DNA from 4 places in the Massilia forsythiae genome. Region 2 is predicted to be linked to each of the others. Evidence: predicted binding sites of a transcription regulator. Region 2 holds the regulator's gene; each other region holds the start of a gene.

Region 1 (4,377 bases), 2.8 Mb from region 2:
TACACGCACACGGCGCCGGTGCTCAAGGTCTCGATGCCGAGCGCCTGCATCAGATCGGCGCGCAGCGGACGCATGGCCTTGCGGCACAGGCGCTCGACGCGGCCCGGGGTATCGTCACCGGACAGCGTGGTGAGATCGATGCACTCGATCGCGCGGATCAGCCAGGCGGCCTGGTAATCCTTCTTCACCGTGCGGCGGTTGGCCAGGCTGGCGGCGCGGCGCTCGGCGGCGTTGCGGTTCACCTTCAGGTGGTTGATCCAGCCCAGGTCGAGTCCGACCGCGGTGTTTCTTTGGAAATCCAGGTTCTGGGTCATAGCAGTGCGGTTCCGTTCGAGAGGGGTTGGACGCCGAGGTGTTTCGCCAGCGTGGCGCCGATGTTCGAGAAGGTGTCTGACACCGGCAGCTCCCTAGCCGGCGCGGCCGGGCCGAAGAACAGCACCGGGATGTGTTCGCGCGTGTGGTCGGAGCCGCTCCAGGTCGGGTCGCAGCCATGGTCGGCGGTGACCACGACCAGGTCGCCTTCCTTCAGCTTGGCCATGAATTCCGGCAGGCGCGCATCCAGCTCGTGCAGCGCGTTGGCATAGCCGGCGACGTCGCGGCGGTGGCCGAAGTGCATGTCGAAGTCGACGAAATTCACGAAGGTCAGCGACTTGTCGCCGGCCTCGTCGGCCACTTCCAGCAGGCGGTCGAACAGCGCCATGTTGTCCGCGCCCTTCACCAGGCGCGACACGCCCTGCCCCGCGAAGATGTCGCTGATCTTGCCGAGGGCGATGACTTCGCCGCCGCCGTCCTTGACGTGGTCCAGCAGTGTCGGCGCCACCGGCGGCACCGCGTAGTCGTGGCGATTGCTGGTGCGCTTGTACTTGCCGTTCGCTCCCAGGAACGGACGCGCGATCACGCGGCCGATGTTGTACGGCTTGACCAGCTCATACGCCGCTTCGCACACCTGGTACAGGCGCTCCAGGCCGAAGTGCTCTTCGTGCGCGGCGATCTGCAGCACCGAGTCGGCCGAGGTGTACAGGATCGGCTTGCCGCTGGCGACGTGCTCGTCGCCCAGCTCGTCGATGATGGTGGTGCCGGAGGCGTGGCAGTTGCCCAGCCAGCCGGGCACGCCCGTGAGTTCCTGAAGCTTGTCGGTTAGCTCCTTCGGGAACGAGGGCACGGTCTTGGGGAAGTAGCCCCAGTCGAACAGCACCGGCACGCCGGCGATTTCCCAGTGGCCGCTTTGCGTGTCCTTGCCGGTCGACTGCTCGCGCGCGACGCCCCAGGCGCCGGTGAAGCCGTCACGGACCTTAAAACCCTGCGGCCATGCGCCGCTGGCCTTGTGCGCGGCGGCGCCCAGGCCGATCCGTTCCAGGTTCGGCAGCGCCATCGGCGTGCCGGCGTCGGCTGCCCACTGGGCGATGTGGCCGAGGGTGTTGGCGCCTGCGTCGCCGTATTTGTCGGCATCCGGCAGCGCGCCGAGGCCGAAGGAATCAAGCAGGAGGATGAATGCGCGTGACATGGATTACTCGCTAATCGGTTGTTGGAGTGAGCTGATGTCGTTCGATGCAGTGAATCGCTGACCCGTCGTCCCCGCGAAGGCGGGGACCCATACCCAGCTTCAGAAAATGTTTACCTCGACATCGGTTTAACGATTATCGGAGCCTCAGCATGGGTCCCCGCCTGCGCGGGGACGACGGCTCTGGCTGCACTGGCCGTAATCAGGCAGCGGCGGTCGTGGTGGCGGCGCCAGTCTGGCCTAAACGCTCGACGAAGCCATGGATCAGCGTGACCATGTCCTTGGCCGCGATCGCCGCATATTTCAGGGTCTGCTCGTGCGACAGCGGGAACGGGCTCAGGCCCTCGGCCAGGTTGGTGATGGCCGACAGGCCGGCCACCTTCAGGCCGCAGTGGCGCGCGGCGATCACTTCCGGCACCACGGACATGCCGACCACGTCCGCGCCCAGCGTCTTGAAGGCGCGGATTTCGGCGGCGGTCTCGAAGTTCGGGCCCGGGCAGGCCAGGTACACGCCTTCTGCCAGGGTGACGCCCTTGTCCGCCGCGGTGGCTTTCACCAGGTCGCGCAGCTCGGCGTCGTAGGCGTTGGCCATGCTGAAGAAACGCGGACCGAAGCGCTCGTCGTTGGGACCGGCCATCGGGCTGCCCGGCAGCAGGTTGATGTGGTCGTTCAGCACCACCACGCTGCCGGCGTCGACTTCCGGACGCAGCGAACCGGCGGCATTGGTCACGAACAGCAGTTCGCAGCCGAGCAGCTTGAAGGTGCGCACGGCGGAGGTCATCACGCCCGGGCCGTAGCCTTCGTAGAAGTGGCCGCGGCCCTTCATGCACACCACCGGCACGCCGGCCAGCAGGCCGAGCACCAGTTCGCCGGCGTGGCCGTGCACGGTGCTGATCGGGAAGCCCGGCAGGTCGGCGTAGCCGATCGAGACGGCGTCGGTCATCTGCTCGGCCAGCACGCCCAGGCCGGAACCCAGGATCAGGGCGGCGCGCGGCTGGAAGCCGGGCTTGCGGGCACGGATGACGTCGGCTGCGTCGAAAGGAGTATTGCTGAATACGTGAGTGGTCATTGTCGCGAGAAATAAGTTGGGTCGATGCGGGAATCGGTGCGGGTGGCGGCGGGCACGTCGCACGGTTTGCGGGCGGCCGCGCACCAGAATGTGCGAACTATGCATTATCGCGGATTGGTATGGCAAATACCATTTTTTTGCTTGATTTATATGTAGACTATATAAATCGCCATCGTAAATCGCTCCGGCTTGTTTTCGTTGATTGTTCTATATGAGTCCGGCAAAAACGGCTGGCGTTGACGTCGTTAAAACATATGTTTAACATGAAAGACAAAAGTTTAAATCGATGTCGACCGTGTCCGAACAAAGCAAGAAACAACAATTACTCGCGCTGATCCGCGCCAATCCGTTCATCGCGCAGCAAGACCTGGCCGGCCAGCTCGGCTTGTCGCGCTCGGCCGTGGCCGGCTACATCGCCGGCCTGATCCGCGAGCGCAAGCTGCTGGGCCGCGCCTACGTGCTGCCGACCGCGCCGCAGCGCCGTCCCATCGTCTGCGTCGGCGCCGCCAACCTGGACCGCAAGCTGCGTTCGCTGGATACGCTGGCGCTGGGCACCTCGAACCCGGCGGTGCAGAGCGAATCCTTCGGCGGCGTGGCGCGCAACATCGCCGAGAACCTGGCGCGCCTGGGTTCGCAGGTATCGCTGCTGACGGCGATCGGCGCCGACGGCTCGGGCGCCGCCCTGCTCACCCATGCCGAGACGCTCGGCATCGACACCCGCGGCGCGCTGCGCCTGGACGGCGTGTCCAGCGGCACCTACACCGCGGTGCTCGACCAGGACGGCGACATGGTGGTGGCGCTGGCCGACATGGCGCTGTACGAACAGCTCGACCCCGCCTTCATCGCCGCGCGCCAGGCCCAGTTCACGGGCGCGGCGCTGGTGGCGGCCGACCTCAACCTGCCGCTGGCGACGGTCGAGGCGATCGTCGACGGGGCGCGCCGCGGCGAGGCGCCGCTGGTGCTGGTGGCGGTGTCGGAACCGAAGATGGCGCGCCTGCCGCGCGACCTGTCCGGCGTGCGCCTGTTGATCCTGAATGCCGGCGAACTGGCGGCGCGCGCCGGCCATGACCTTGCCGACGACGCCGCGCTTGGCGCCGCCATGCGCGCGCTGCAGGCGCAGGGCGCGCGCGACGTGGTCGTCACGCGCGGCGCCGCCGGCGTGCTGCTGACCGACGGCCCCACTGCCCCCATCGTGCACCTGGCGGCGCCGCAGGCCGAGGTGGTCGACGTCACCGGCGCCGGCGATGCCTTCGCGGCGGCCGTGTGCTGGTCGCTGGCGCAGGACCTGGGCGCCGACGACGAAGCCGGCGCCGCAGGCGACGAGCGCGACGGCGGCCTGGTGCTGGCCTGCCGGCGCGGCCTGCAGCTCTCGAAGCTGACCGTGGGCACGCGCGCGACCGTGCACCCGGATCTCGGCCCGGACAGCCTGGCCGCAGTCGATGCCGACATCGTCGCCAGCCTCGACAAGAACGCGAACACGAACACAAACTCCGCATCACCCGAACAGGACTGAACCATGCAAGCTTTTCTCCAATTCTCCCCCGAAGTGCAAGCCGCGCGCGCGGCCGGCAAGCCGATCGTCGCGCTGGAATCGACGATCATCTCGCACGGCATGCCCTACCCGCAGAACGTGCAGACCGCCCGCGACGTCGAGCAGGTGATCCGCGATGCCGGCGCGGTGCCGGCCACCATCGCCATCATCGGCGGCAAGATCTGCATCGGCCTGTCCGACGCGCAGCTGGAAACGCTCGGCAATTCGCGCGACGCCTTGAAGGTCAGCCGGCGCGACCTGGCCTACGTGCTGGCG
Region 2 (4,377 bases):
GACCGCTGGATCGCGGTGCAGAAGAGGTCGTAAGCTGGCAGGGTGCCGGCTGCCGCCGACGCGGCGGCGCTGCATGTCATGCAAACCGTTGCGGGAGATTGTCATGCTCAGCCAGCGCACCGCGACCGGCGCCGATCTCGATGCCTTGTGGGACCTGCGCACGCGCGCGGTCCGCATCAGTTGCGCCACGCACTATCCGTCCGCCGTGATCGCCGCCTGGAGCGCGGCGTCGCCGCCGCCGAGCCTGGCGCAATTGACGCTTGCCGGCAGCGTGCTGCTGATGCGGCGCGGCGAGCGCCTGGCCGGCTTCGGCGCGCTCGACCTGGAGACCGGCGAAGTCGATGCCTTGTTCGTCGACCCCGACTGCCAGGGCGGCGGCATCGGCCGCGCCCTGCTGGACGCGCTGGAAGCGATGGCGCGCGAGGCCGGCCTGGCGCGTCTGTTCCTGTCGGCGTCGTTGAACGGGACGCCTTTCTATCGCCGCGCCGGATTTACGGCCTTGCGCGAGCAATGGCACGAGCACCATAGCGGAATCGTCATCAGATGTGTGCTGATGGAAAAAGATTTAATGATTCGTATAAAGCCTGTTATCTGAAAATGACAATAAGAATTCCCGATAATAAATAAACATGCATAATTGATCATTGGGTCATTTTGAATGCTTACATGTGGTTACATCTGTTTAGATTAAATTACTTTAGATTGATAAATACATTTTCCAGTGAAACTGTTATTTACTCTATTTAATAGTCTATTCAATCACACAATGCCCATCTCGAATCTGCGTGTCCTGAGTGCCATTCTGGCATCTTCCTTCGCCTTGCCATCCTTTGCGAGCACCCTGTCTGTCGGACCCGGCAAGACCTATGCCGCACCATGCGCCGCCATTGCCCGCGCCGCGGCGGGCGATACCATCGAAATCGCCGGCGGCATGACGTATTCCGGCGATGTCTGCGCCATCGGCAAGAACAACCTGACGATTCGCGGCGTCAACGGCCGCGCACGCATCGACGCCGCGGGTGCCAACGCCCAGGGCAAGGGCACCTGGGTCGTCATCGGAAACAATGTGGTTATCGAAAACGTCGAGATGTTCGGCGCCAAGGTGCCGGACCAGAATGGCGCCGCGCTGCGCCTGGAAGGCACCAATTTCACCCTGCGCGGCAGCTTCATTCACGATAATGAAAACGGCATCCTGGCCGGTGCGAATACCGCCAGCAATATTCTCATCGAGACCACGGACTTCGGCCATAACGGTAATGGCACCGGTTATACGCATAATGTCTATATCGGCAATGTGGCAAGCCTGACATTCCGCGCCAATTATTCGCACGATGCGAATGGCGGCCATGACCTGAAATCGCGCGCGATCCTGAATACCATCGTCTACAACCGCTTTTCCAGTACGCCCGACGGTCAGACCGGCACCACGGCCAGCGGCAAGCCATCCTATGAAATCGACTTGCCGAATGCGGGCACGTCGTACGTCATCGGCAACGTGATCGAGCAACCGGCCGGCAGCGCCAATCAAACCATGCTCGCCTACGGCGAGGAGGGCGTCACGAATCCGGGCCAGGACCTGTATGTGGTCAACAACACCTTCCTGAACGACGACACGTCCGGCGGTACCTTCGTCATGCCCGGTTCCGGCGTGACCAAGCCGGTGCTGCTGCAAAACAACATCTTTGCAGGCATCGGCACGATGAGCAGCCAATCCGGTTCGCTGGACCGGACCAACTACCGCTCCATCGCCCCCGGGTTCGTCAACCGCATCGCCTACGACCTGCACCCGATCGCCAGCGCGCTGATCGTCGACGCCGGCTCCGCCCCCGGCTTGTCGGCCAGCGGCTTCGCCCTGGCGCCGACGGCGCAGTACGTGCACGCCGCTTCCAGCGAAACGCGCACGGTGTCGGGCAGCATCGATATCGGCGCCTATGAAGCGGTCGCGGCCGTGACCACCACGCCGACTGTGACCTGGACCACCTGCGCCAGCGAAAACGGCGTCTGCCGCTTCTCCGGCACGACGCAGGTGCGCTACGGCGCCAACAACGCGTACGTCACGAAGACCGCGACCGGTTCCATCGCCTGCAACAATGCGACCTTCGGCGATCCGGCGCCGAACGTGGTGAAGTCGTGCCAGTACGCGCGCTAGGCCCTAAACCCTAGGCCATCGGACTGCATTGCTCGGTGCCGGCCGCCATCGCCTTCAGGCGCGCCGGTTCCAGCAAGGTGACTTCGCGCTTGTCCACCTGTAGCAGTCCCATCTTCCTGAAGCGCGACAGCAGCCGGCTGATGCTCTCGATGGTCAGCCCGAGGTAATTGCCGATGTCCTCGCGCGACATCCGCAATTGAAAGCGGGTCGCCGAATAGCCGCGCGTGGCGTAGCGCGCCCCCAGGTTCACCAGGAACACGGCGAAGCGCTGCTCGGCGCGCATGTTCCCGAGCAAGAGCATCACGTTCTGCTCGCGCGTGATTTCCTGGCTCATCATGCGGTGGAAGTGGCGCAGCAGGGCCGGCACCTGGCCGAACATCTCTTCCAGGTTGGCGAACGGGATCTCGCAGACTTCGCTGTCTTCCAGCGCCACCGCGTCGCAATGGTGGCGGTCGCCGCTGATGGCGTCCATGCCCAGCAGCTCGCCGGCCATCTGGAAGCCGGTGATCTGCGCCTCGCCGGCGGCGTTGATCTGGTAGGTCTTGAAGTGGCCGAAACGCACCGCGTACAGGCTGCGGAACGGGTCGCCTGCCTTGTACAGATGTTCGTCGCGCGCCAGCCGGCGACGGCGGCCGATGATCTTGTCGAGGCGGTCGATGTCGGCGTCTTCCAGGCCCATGGGCAGGCACAGCTGGTGCATGCTGCAGTTGGCGCAACTGACCTTCAGCGCACCGACATTCAACGGCGTGTCCGTCTGGACGGGCGAGCGTTCGGCAGGGGAGGCGGCGTGGGTCATGGCGGGCGCTCGGTGGACGTTGGGGGAGCTCGAGGAGCGTAAACACCGGGAATTATAGCTTTCCAGAACCGGTGATGAGCGAACAGCCATGTACAGCCTGGTGGATGCTTGCCACAAATACCAGCTGCTGTGGTATTTCTCCCGCTTTTTGCCACGTCATCGAGTTGCATTCGATAGAACGCGCTTGACGAATTTTTCTTGTTGCTCAGATGGTAACAGTTTTTATACTGAATTTATTTCGATGTCTGCTATGACCCTAAACAGACCTTCACCAATTGGAGCGGAAACGCCCCTGCGGCAATTATTGCAAGAGCATGGAGATAAGCTAGATGCACGTTACAAGCAACGTAAGTGAATCAGTTGCGAAAACCGCACTTGCTACGGTAGACCATCCCTTGCATGCTGAAGTAATCGGCTGGGCAAACTGCGCGAGTGACGTTTTCACACAACCGAAGAGCTTCGTTGATCGCGCGCGCTTTTCCGATCAAGACAGAAGTTTCCTGCACCAGGCTCTGGATGGAGTGCCAACGGTTCTAGTAGTGGCCTATTGGACGTCACCGGACAAGTCCGAGCCGATGTCAGGTTGCGGGAAACTATATTCCTTCCTTCTTCATCCTGAGACCTTCGCAGTTATTCAAACTGACATCAGCAAATGGCGCTCATGATTTATCGGGTAAGTATCGCCAAGATTGAAATGGCCACGGTCTGCTTCGGGGCAACTCCAGCCGTCCTGACGCACATTTCTGTAATCCTCCCGATCATGCTGCCTGACGCAGTCATCTAACCCTTTCGTTCGACAACCCGCGTCTCAGCCGGCATCGCGTGCTGCTCCCCGACGTCCACCGATGTGCTTCCCGGTCCAAGCCCCCTGGCCGACGCGCGGTGCGCCGCCCACGCATGTCCGACGATGATCTTGACCGCCGCCATCAAGGGCACCGACAGGAAAATCCCGGCGACGCCGCCGATCTCATCCCCGACCAGCAAACCGACGATGACCAGCAGCGGCGAGACCTCGACGCCCTCGCTCATCAGGTAGGGATTCAGCACGTAATCCTGGAACACGCGGTAGCCGACGATGAAGCCGGACAGCAACAGCAGACTGTCGAAGCCGGTCACCGCCGCGATGGCGACGCTGCCGACCAGCGCGACGAGCGGTCCCACGAAGGGGATGAATTCCAGCACCGCCGCCACGGCGGCGAGCACCAGTGCATACGACACGCCCATCAGGGAAAAGGCAGTGCCGTAGGCCACCAGGGTCGACAGCGACAGCAGCAGCAGCGCGCGCACGTATTTCGACAGCGTGAAGCTGAGGTCGTTGGTGATCTTGCCCCACAGCGCCGCATACCGCGGCGTCATCCAGCCCAGGACCGTCGTGCGCATGCCCGGTCCTTCCTTGATCAGCAGGAAGCTCAGGATCGGCACCAGCACCAGA
Region 3 (4,377 bases), 2.7 Mb from region 2:
TCGCGCACGCATCACATCCTCGGCGCGGAATTGGCGAAGAACACCCCGTGCGGCGAGCGCCCGACCGGGATCAGCTTGATCACCTTGCGGGTCGGCACGTCGATCACGGCGACCTTCTTGATCCAGCGCAGCGTCACCCACAGCGTCTTGCCGTCGTTGGTCAGTTCCATGCAGTCCGGGCCGCCCGGCACCGGGATCATGCCGACGTTTTCCAGCGTGTTCTGGTCGATGATGTTGATCGAGTTCTGCACCCGGTTCGACACCAGGATGTGGCGGCGGTCGCCCAGCGCGCGGAAGTTATGGGCGCCGTTGCCGGTCTTGATGCGCTTGACCGTCTTCTGGGCGCGCCAGTCGATCACCTCGACGTAGTCGCTGCCCATGATGCCGACCAGCAGGTACTTGTCGTCCGGCGTCATGGCGATGCCGGCCGGCAGCTTGCCGACCGGGAGCGTCCATTTGACGCTTTGCGTGGCCAGGTCGATGGCGCTGACCTGGTCACTGCCCTGCTGGGTGACGAAGGCGGTGGTGCTGGCGGCGTCGAAGGCGATGTGGCTGGGCATGCGCGCCAGCGGGATACGCTTGCTGAGCGCCAGGTTGGCGCCGTCGTACTTGTAGATGTCCACCCGGTCCAGGCGCAGCGACGCCGACACGAACCACTTCTGGTTCGGGGTGAAACCGATCTGGTACGGGTCCAGCACGTCGGCGATGCGGCGCTGCACCTTGCCGGTGACCGGGTCTAGGAAGATCAGCTCGTTGCCGACCGAACTGGCGACGATCAGCGACTTGTTGTCCGGCGTGGCCATCAGGTGGTGCGGCTCCTTGCCCACCGCGAAGGTACCGTTGTCGTTGCCGGTGGCCTGGTCGAGCAACTGGACGGTGGCGTCGCGCGAGTTCAGCACCACCACCACGTTGGCGTGGGCAGTCTGCAAGGCGGAAAACAGGCAGAGACCGGATAGGAAAAACTGACGAAACAGGCGCGGCATGGCGGAAGGAACGCTGGGTGGAAAAGTCTTATTCTACGAGGAAACGTTCTGATGTAATGACGGGTTGACCGGTTTCAAACAGATTCCCGACGCATTCGGCGCGTGCCCGCAACACAGTAGAAAAGTCGTTAATAGCGCTTTGACATGTCATGCACTACAATCGGCATTCACCAAACGTTAAGGAACACCCATGTCCATCACTACCACGAATTCCGGTCTGCAATACGAAGACACCGTCGTCGGCGACGGCCCCGAAGCCACGGCCGGCAAGTACGTGACCGTGCATTACACCGGCTGGCTGCGCAACGACGACGGCAGCACCGGCGCCAAGTTTGATTCCAGCAAGGACCGCAACGACCCGTTCCAGTTTCCGCTGGGCGCCGGCCACGTGATCAAGGGTTGGGACGAAGGCGTGCAGGGCATGAAGGTGGGCGGTGCGCGCCGCCTGACCATTCCGGCCAGCCTGGGCTATGGCGCCCGCGGCGCCGGCGGTGTGATTCCGCCGAACGCGACCCTGATTTTCGACGTCGAACTGCTGGGCGTGTAACCGTCGCCCTGCCTCAACGCTTGCCATGCGTCGTTCCCGCGCAGGCGGGAATCCAAGCTCGCTTCCAAGATGCCGGGCGCAATACGGGGGCGATCGCATTGCAGGTGGGCGGCATCGCCGCCATCCGAGCACTTCTTCTAAATCCGTACGAATTCTCCTTGATTTCCTGCACGATGCGCTAAGATGAGTATTGTCTTGCCTTTAAGGCATGACTTTACGCAGTACCTGCATATCGACATCACAAGGAGTCACCATGAGTTTGCAAGAGCAATTTGCCCAGGCGCAGATCGATTCGAAAAACCTGCCGGAGCGTCCGGACAACATGACGCTGCTGCAGATCTATGCGCTGTATAAGCAGGGTTCCGGCGGCGACGTGACCGGCGAGCGCCCGGGCTTTACCGACATGGTCGGCCGCGCCAAGTACGATGCCTGGGCCGAATTGAAGGGCACGGCGAAGGACGACGCGATGCAGCGCTACGTCGACCTGATCGAAGACCTCAAAGATAACTAAACAAACGTCTTGCGCATGGTTTCCGCCACCTTGTGCTCGATGGTGGCGGCGAACGCACTCATCAGGAAACCCAGCTTGATGCGCAGCGCGGCCTGGCTGTTCTCCAGGGCCAGCGAACCTTCCACGCCGCTGCGCTCGAAGCGCAGCACATCCCCATCCCAGCGGCAGCTCAGGCCGTATTCGCCGGCGAGTTTGTCCGCCACCTTCTGGGCGGCGGCGCGCGCCGCGTCCCGGCTCAAATTGTGTTGCTGGGTAATGCTGATATCCGCCATATCGGCTGTTCCTTCTGATCGAAAACAAGACAGCCCGCCATGATGCCAGCTGAACCATACAAAGGCCAGCATCGCCCTACCCGTCCTGCATTTTTGAGACAGAGAATAATCACTTGATTATTATCAATATATCCTCCAAGCAAGAAGCGACCATCGTCGTGTACCCAGCCAGGAGGATTCAGTATGGATGCACCCGCCACCCCGCCGGTCGGCTTCATCCCGATGCCCACCGCCACCTATCGCCAGCACCGCAAGGCTGCCCAGCTGCTCGACCAGCCCGGTTGGCCGCGGCCGATCGGCGCGCCGGGCGCATCCGGCCTGCAGCCCGCATCGCTCGATCCAGGAGTTGTACCCGGCTTTGCCGGCCCCGGCCCGGCGCAGGCGGGCGCAAGCGATATGCCTGGCGACCTGCCGCTGCCGTACGCCTTCGGCGCCCGCGTGCTGATGTGGAAGCAGGACCCGTCGGTGGACGAGATCGGCACCCGCCGCGCCTTTTTGCCGGGCGTGGTGCTGGCCGGTCCGCGCGACGCCCGCATCCGCATCGGCGACCCGTCCATCGCGGCGGTGGAGCCGAATGCCTTCGGCGATTTCGTGACCATGCCGGACACCCCGCAGTTCGACGCCGTCCACACCTTCGCCGTGGTGCGCCAGACGCTGACCATGTACCAGCGCGCCCTGTCCGCCGCGGGCGCCGCCATGCCGCTGCCCTGGCAATGGAACAACAGCATCGACGTGGCGCCGCTGCAGGTTTTCCCGTACGGGCTGCCGAACGTGATGAACGCGTACTACAGCCGTTCGCAGAACTGCCTGAAGTTCGGCGACTTCGTGCCGTCCGGGCAGACCGGGCGGGTGTACACCTGCCGTTCTTTCGACATCGTCGCCCACGAGACCGGCCACGCGGTGCTGGACGGCCTCAAGCCGCACTGGCTGGAAGCCGCCAATCCGCCCCAGACCGGCGGCCTGCACGAATCCTTCGGCGACCTGACCGCGATCTTCCTGGCGCTGTCCCAGCTCGACCAGTGCGACGCCGTGGTGGCCCAGACCAAGGCGCGCCTGCACGACAAGACCTTCCTGGCAGACATCGCCGAACAGTTCGGCCTGGCACTCGGCAGCACCAACGGCCTGCGCAACGCCGACAACGACCTGACGCTGTCGCAGGCCGGCACCGAGGTGCATGCGATCTCGCAGGTGTTCACCGGCGCCGTCTACGACATCCTGGCCGACCTGTTCGCCTTCGAGCGCCGGCCCGAACTGGAAGACTGCGCCGGCGTGCTGCACCGGGTGGCCGGCTGGCTGCGCGGCCTGGTGCTGCGCGCCCTGGTCGCCGCCCCCGAACGCGCCGCCACCTATGCCGACGTCGCCAACGAAATGCTGGGCCTGTGCGCCCGGGACGGCCAGCCTCCCGCATACGCCACCTTCATCCGCGACCGCTTCGTCCAGCGCGAAGTGCTGGAACTGCCGGCCGGCCTGGCCGCGGTCCACCCGCCCGGCCTGCGCCTGGCGGCGCTGGTCACGGACCCGCCCGGCGCACGCCAGGACCGGCGCGCCTGCTGCGGCACCATGAACCTGGCCGAGTACTACGATGTCGAACGCGTGCTGGACGCGGAAAGCCGGGCGCTGGCGCGCTGGTGCGCCGAGCACGGCCGCTTCGGCCCGGCCGGCAATGACGGCGCCGCGGGAACCGCCCAGGCGGCAATGATCGCCGCGATCGGCACGCGGCACGATACCGTTGTTGCCGCCGCCGTGGCCGTGGCGGCGGATGCCGGCAGCGCTCCCGCCGGCGATCCTGCGGCCGGCGAACCGGCGGCCGGCGTTTCCACAGCCGGCGCACCGGTTCGCACCATTCCCCTCTCGTGAGTTTTCCGAAAGGCTGTACAGGCATGAAGATCAGCGCCATCGCCAGCGGCGGCTTTGCTGGCCGCGTCGAACGCCTCGAAGTCGACACCGCCTGCCGCCCGGACGGCAAGTCGATCGAAGCGCTGCTGGAGCAGCTGGATTTCTTCGGCGCGCAACCAGCCGCCGGTTGCCCGATCGGCGCCGACCTGCAGCGCTGGGAAATCACCG
Region 4 (4,377 bases), 810 kb from region 2:
GTTGGCGAACTCGGTCGCCAGGCCCTGGCCGTAGGCGGTGCGGTCGTCGATCACGGCGACGCGCTTGGCGGCCATGGTCTTGACCGCGTAGCGGCCCAGCGCGCGGCCGAGCTGGATGTCGTTGGCCACCACCCGGAACGCCGTGTTGAAACCCTGCTGCGTGTATTTCGGATTGGTCGCCGACGCCGAGATCTGCGGGATGCCGGCATCGTAATAGATCTTCGAGGCCGGAATGGTGGTGCCCGAGGTCTCGTGGCCGATCACGCCGTTGACCCTGGCGTCGGCCAGCTTCTGGGCCGCCGCGGTGGCCTGCTTGGGGTCGCCGCCGTCGTCCTCGCCGACCAGTTGCCAGGCGACCTTGCGCCCGCCGATCGTGGCGCCGCGCGCGTTGAGGGCATCGATCGCCATGCGCGCGCCGTTTTCGCTGTCCTTGCCGAAGTGGGCGACCGGGCCGGTCATCGCGGCCACGTGGCCGATCTTCACCGTTTCCTGGGCGGCCGCCGCGCCCGCCCCTGCACTACCTGCACACACCGCAACCGCCAACAACACCTGCTTCTTCATTCCATCCTCGTATGATTAAGACATTCTTTATGCCAAAACGATAGGGTAACGCGGATACGCTCAACTAACAAGGTTTGCGGTGCAACATACGGTTTCAGGCACAATGCAGGTTTTACCCGAAACCGTATCGATGTCCACCGACCGACCGTCCCGCTTCGCTTCCCGTCCGTCACCCAAGCCGTCGGCGCCGCCCTCAGCGCGTGCGCTGCCGCCGCTGAACGCCGCCACCCTGCTGCGCGCCCTGTTCAAGCGCCCGCGCCGCAAGTCCGGCGCGCGCACGCCGCGCACCGTGTTCCGCCTGGCCGCCATCGATGCCGTCCAGCTGCGCCGCTACCGCGACGCGCTCGGCTTTCCCGGCCAGGGCATCCCGCTCACCTTCTATTACCTGCTGGCGCAGCGCGCCCAGGTGGCGACCATGCTCGACCAGGACTTCCCGTTCCGCCTGCCGGGCGCGGTGCACACCGAGAACGCGCTGCGGGTGGAAACCCCGGCGCGGCCGGACGCGCCGCTGCTGCTGGCCACCAGCGTGGCGGTGCAGCCGCCGGCCGAGGACGGCGCCGTGTACGCCACCCTCGACACCATCGGCGAGCAGGACGGCCATACGGTGTTCGCCTGCCGCAGCACCTACCTGATGGTGCGCGGCCAGCGCGCGCGCCGCGGCAACCAGCCGCATGCGCGCCCGGCCGCGGCGGCGCTGCCGGCGCTGGCCGCCTGGCGCCTGGCCGGGAACAGCGGCCGCGCCTACGCGGCCTTGTCGGGCGACTGGAACCCGATCCACCTGTGGAGCTGGTCGGCGCACCTGATGGGGATGCGCCGCCCCATCATCCACGGCATGCACACGCTGGCGCGCGCGTGCGCCGAACTGGAACTGGCCGGGGGCCGCCCGCTGGTGGCGCTGGCCGGACGTTTCCGCGCGCCGGCGCCGCTGGGGAGCGAACTGGTGCTGGGCGCCGACCTGGCCGGCGGCGGCTACGTGGTCAACAGCGGCGGGCGCGCCGTGGCCGAGGGCAGTTTCCAGCTGGCGCCGGAATAATCCGCGTCCCGGACGCAGGCAGGCGGCCAACGAGATTGATATATCTCAAAGAAGCCATGCGTCGTTTCGCCATGCTCAAGCCGTCGACAGCCGCCGTCCGGAAGGAGCGCACATGAACGCATCGCAGATTGCGCCCGGCGACACCGGCAAGCCGGATGCAGCCGCCGCAGCCGCCGGTGCGCCCGCCGCCGGCCCGGTATTCCGGCGCATCCTGTTGCCGACCGACGGTTCCGACGCCTCGCAACGCGCGATCCTGGCCGGCGTCGCCTTTGCACGCGAACTGGGCGCCGACGTCGTCGGGCTGACCGCGGTGCCGTCGTTCCGCGTACTCAGCGCCGATCCCGACATGCTGGAAGACACGCCCGAGCAGTACGCCGCCGCCAGCGCCAGGCGCGCGCGCCGCATGCTGGCCGATGTCGAGAACGCCGCGCGCGCCGCCGGGGTGCCATGCCGGCTGGAGCAGGTGAACGCGGACCGTCCCTACGAGGCGATCGTCGAGGCCGCCGCCCGGCTCGGCTGCGACCTGATCCTGATGGCCTCGCACGGCCGGCGCGGGCTGCACGGCCTGCTGCTCGGCAGCGAGACCGAGCGCGTGCTGGTACACGGGACGGTGCCGGTGCTGGTGCACCGCTGAGGGCGGCGGGCCTGGCCTCTTATCGACGCATCTTCATGGACTCGTCGGCGCGCACACGGTCCGTTTCCACCGATGACGGGAGCAGCCGATGTATCGACGCATCCTGGTGCCGACCGACGGCACCGAACTGTCGGCGCGGGCCATCGAGATGGCGCTGCGCCTGGCGGCGCCGGCCGGCGCCGTGGTGATCGGCATGCATGCCAGCACGCCGCCCTACCTGCTGGCGCCGGAACTGGGACTGGCGGCGCCGATCGACGACGCCTGGCGCCACGAACGCGAGCAGCAGGCGCAGGACGGCCTGGCCTACGTGCGCCGGCGTGCCGGCGAGACCGGCGTCGCCTGCGAGGCGCTGCTGGTGCGCCACGACTCGCCGCACGAGGCGATCGTGCAGGCCGCGCGCGACCGGGCCTGCGACCTGATCGTGATGGCCTCGCACGGCCGCCGCGGCATGGCGGCGCGGCTGCTGGGCAGCGAGACCGCCAAGGTGCTGACCCACAGCGCGATACCGGTGCTGGTGGTGCGCTGAAGCGCGATCGGAATTGCCGTGGCGGCGGCCGGCGCGGCTGTGCTAGCGCGCCGGTTCACCGAACATGGTCAGCAGCTGGGTGCGTACCGGACCGTCCAGCAGCCCTGGCGCCAATTCGGCGAAGGCGCGCATGTGCGGCATCTGCAGGTGCTTGTCGAGATCGTCCTTGCCGATCCAGTTTTCATAGAAAACGTACTCGGCCGGGTCGTCGTTGCTGCGGTGCAGGTCGTAATCCAGGCAACCGGGCTCGCGCCGGGTGGGCGCCACCAGGGCTCGCAGCTGTTCGCCGAGGGCATCTTCGTGTCCCGCCTGCGCGCGCAGGGTGGCGATGACGGTGAGTCGGGTCATGGTATTCCTTTCATCGGTGCGGCCAAGCCGCGTCATGGAGCGTATGCTCCGGGTTTAAAACATCCTTCGTGATCTTGATCAAATCAGCCGTGACGTAGTACAGAAACTGACTGCCTGGTTTGCATATTTGCTTTGCAGACGGAGAACCGTGCCATGCCCCCGCGACACCCCGCTCGCACCATCGCCAGCCGTCCGCGCCCGCTGGGCGCGGCGTTGCGGCATGCGCGCAAGAGCCTGTGCACGCGCCTGCATGCGCTGGCGGCACAGCCGGACGGCGCGTTCGCGTGCGGCTTCGCGCTCGTCGTCGCCGAAGTCGAGGCCGGCTTCCGCCACGAGGAAACCCTGACCTGCACGCTCGGCGTGGAGCGCCAGCGCGAGCAGGGCGAGGAAAACGCCGTGGTGCTGAGCGCGCTGCACCGGGTGCTGCCGCTGGTCGAGGGCGGCGATGCGCCTCTCGGGCGCGAGGTCCTGTGCGCCCTGCTCGACGTGCTGGCCCAGCACCGCCTGGGCAGCGCCCAGGCCGGCGCGACGGCGCTGGCCGACGCCCCTGCCGGCGCCCTGCCGCGCCGGCGCGCGAACGCCGCGCGCGCCACCCTGCACGTGCCGGGACGGCTGCGTCACCCGCGCTGACCGCGGCGCCGCCTCATTTCAGGCCGGGCCGGCGCCGCCGGACGATCTCGCCGGCCAGCATGAAGGTGCCGTCCCCCTTGTAGTGCAGCGTTTCCGGATGGCGCGGCGAAGCCAGCGCGCGCGCCGCCACCACTTCCCAGACGAAGAAATTGTACTTGTCGACCAGGCTGTCGTCGTGCAGGCGGCATTCGAACTGGGCGTGGCATTCGCGGATCGCGGGTGCGCCGACCTGCTCGGCCGGTTCCGGCGTGAGGCCGAAGGCGGCGAACTTGTCGGTGTCGGCGCCGCTGGTCGAGCCGACGCCGAGCACCTGCTCCAGCTGGGCCGCGGTCGGCAGGTTGAGCACGCACTCGCGGCTGGCGCGGATCAGCCCAAAGCTGTGGTTGGCCGACGAAATCACGCAGCCGATCAGCGAGGGCGTGAATTCGATCACGGTATGCCAGCCCATCACCATCACGTCGCGCTCGCCGTCGTGGGCCGAACTGACCAGTACCACCGGGCCGGGTTCCAGCCAGAACCTGACCTGGTCCAGCGGCACCGGCCGTTTGCGCGCCGTCCCTTGGCGATTCGTTGCAGTCATCGATTCTCCCTCGCGGACCCGCCGCGGTCATCTTGATCCTCGTATTATTGCGGCAAACCCGGCGG

The links. The regulator FNR, encoded in region 2, switches genes on or off when oxygen is low (the NO sensors DNR and NnrR bind a similar motif). The targets are predictions, from matches to a motif close to TTGATNNNNATCAA.
Region 1: a site for FNR is predicted at 2,712-2,725, ahead of xapA (xanthosine phosphorylase). Genes of this name have one in related genera too.
Region 3: a site for FNR is predicted at 2,427-2,440, ahead of HH212_RS02835 (gluzincin family metallopeptidase). Genes of this name have one in related genera too.
Region 4: a site for FNR is predicted at 1,630-1,643, ahead of HH212_RS20830 (universal stress protein). Genes of this name have one in related genera too.

What each region holds. Positions count from the first base shown of each region.
Region 1 covers NZ_CP051685.1:748,278-752,654, forward strand. Annotated here, with positions in the region: gene deoC (deoxyribose-phosphate aldolase) at 1-314, opposite strand, end outside; gene HH212_RS03200 (phosphopentomutase) at 311-1,504, opposite strand; gene xapA (xanthosine phosphorylase) at 1,704-2,570, opposite strand; gene HH212_RS03210 (carbohydrate kinase) at 2,866-4,083, shown strand; gene HH212_RS03215 (pseudouridine-5'-phosphate glycosidase) at 4,087-4,377, shown strand, end outside.
Region 2 covers NZ_CP051685.1:4,148,033-4,152,409, forward strand. Annotated here, with positions in the region: gene HH212_RS17640 (DUF885 domain-containing protein) at 1-33, shown strand, start outside; gene HH212_RS17645 (GNAT family N-acetyltransferase) at 104-595, shown strand; gene HH212_RS17650 (right-handed parallel beta-helix repeat-containing protein) at 767-2,149, shown strand; gene fnr (fumarate/nitrate reduction transcriptional regulator Fnr) at 2,160-2,945, opposite strand; gene HH212_RS17660 (hypothetical protein) at 3,034-3,300, shown strand; gene HH212_RS17665 (AI-2E family transporter) at 3,726-4,377, opposite strand, start outside.
Region 3 covers NZ_CP051685.1:664,591-668,967, forward strand. Annotated here, with positions in the region: gene HH212_RS02810 (polysaccharide deacetylase family protein) at 1-12, opposite strand, end outside; gene HH212_RS02815 (YncE family protein) at 12-983, opposite strand; gene HH212_RS02820 (FKBP-type peptidyl-prolyl cis-trans isomerase) at 1,174-1,530, shown strand; gene HH212_RS02825 (acyl-CoA-binding protein) at 1,784-2,041, shown strand; gene HH212_RS02830 (polyhydroxyalkanoic acid system family protein) at 2,038-2,313, opposite strand; gene HH212_RS02835 (gluzincin family metallopeptidase) at 2,497-4,170, shown strand; gene HH212_RS02840 (protealysin inhibitor emfourin) at 4,194-4,377, shown strand, end outside.
Region 4 covers NZ_CP051685.1:4,959,634-4,964,010, reverse strand. Annotated here, with positions in the region: gene HH212_RS20840 (branched-chain amino acid ABC transporter substrate-binding protein) at 1-561, opposite strand, end outside; gene HH212_RS20835 (MaoC family dehydratase) at 692-1,594, shown strand; gene HH212_RS20830 (universal stress protein) at 1,707-2,228, shown strand; gene HH212_RS20825 (universal stress protein) at 2,317-2,754, shown strand; gene HH212_RS20820 (putative quinol monooxygenase) at 2,797-3,102, opposite strand; gene HH212_RS20815 (hypothetical protein) at 3,256-3,732, shown strand; gene HH212_RS20810 (flavin reductase family protein) at 3,746-4,312, opposite strand.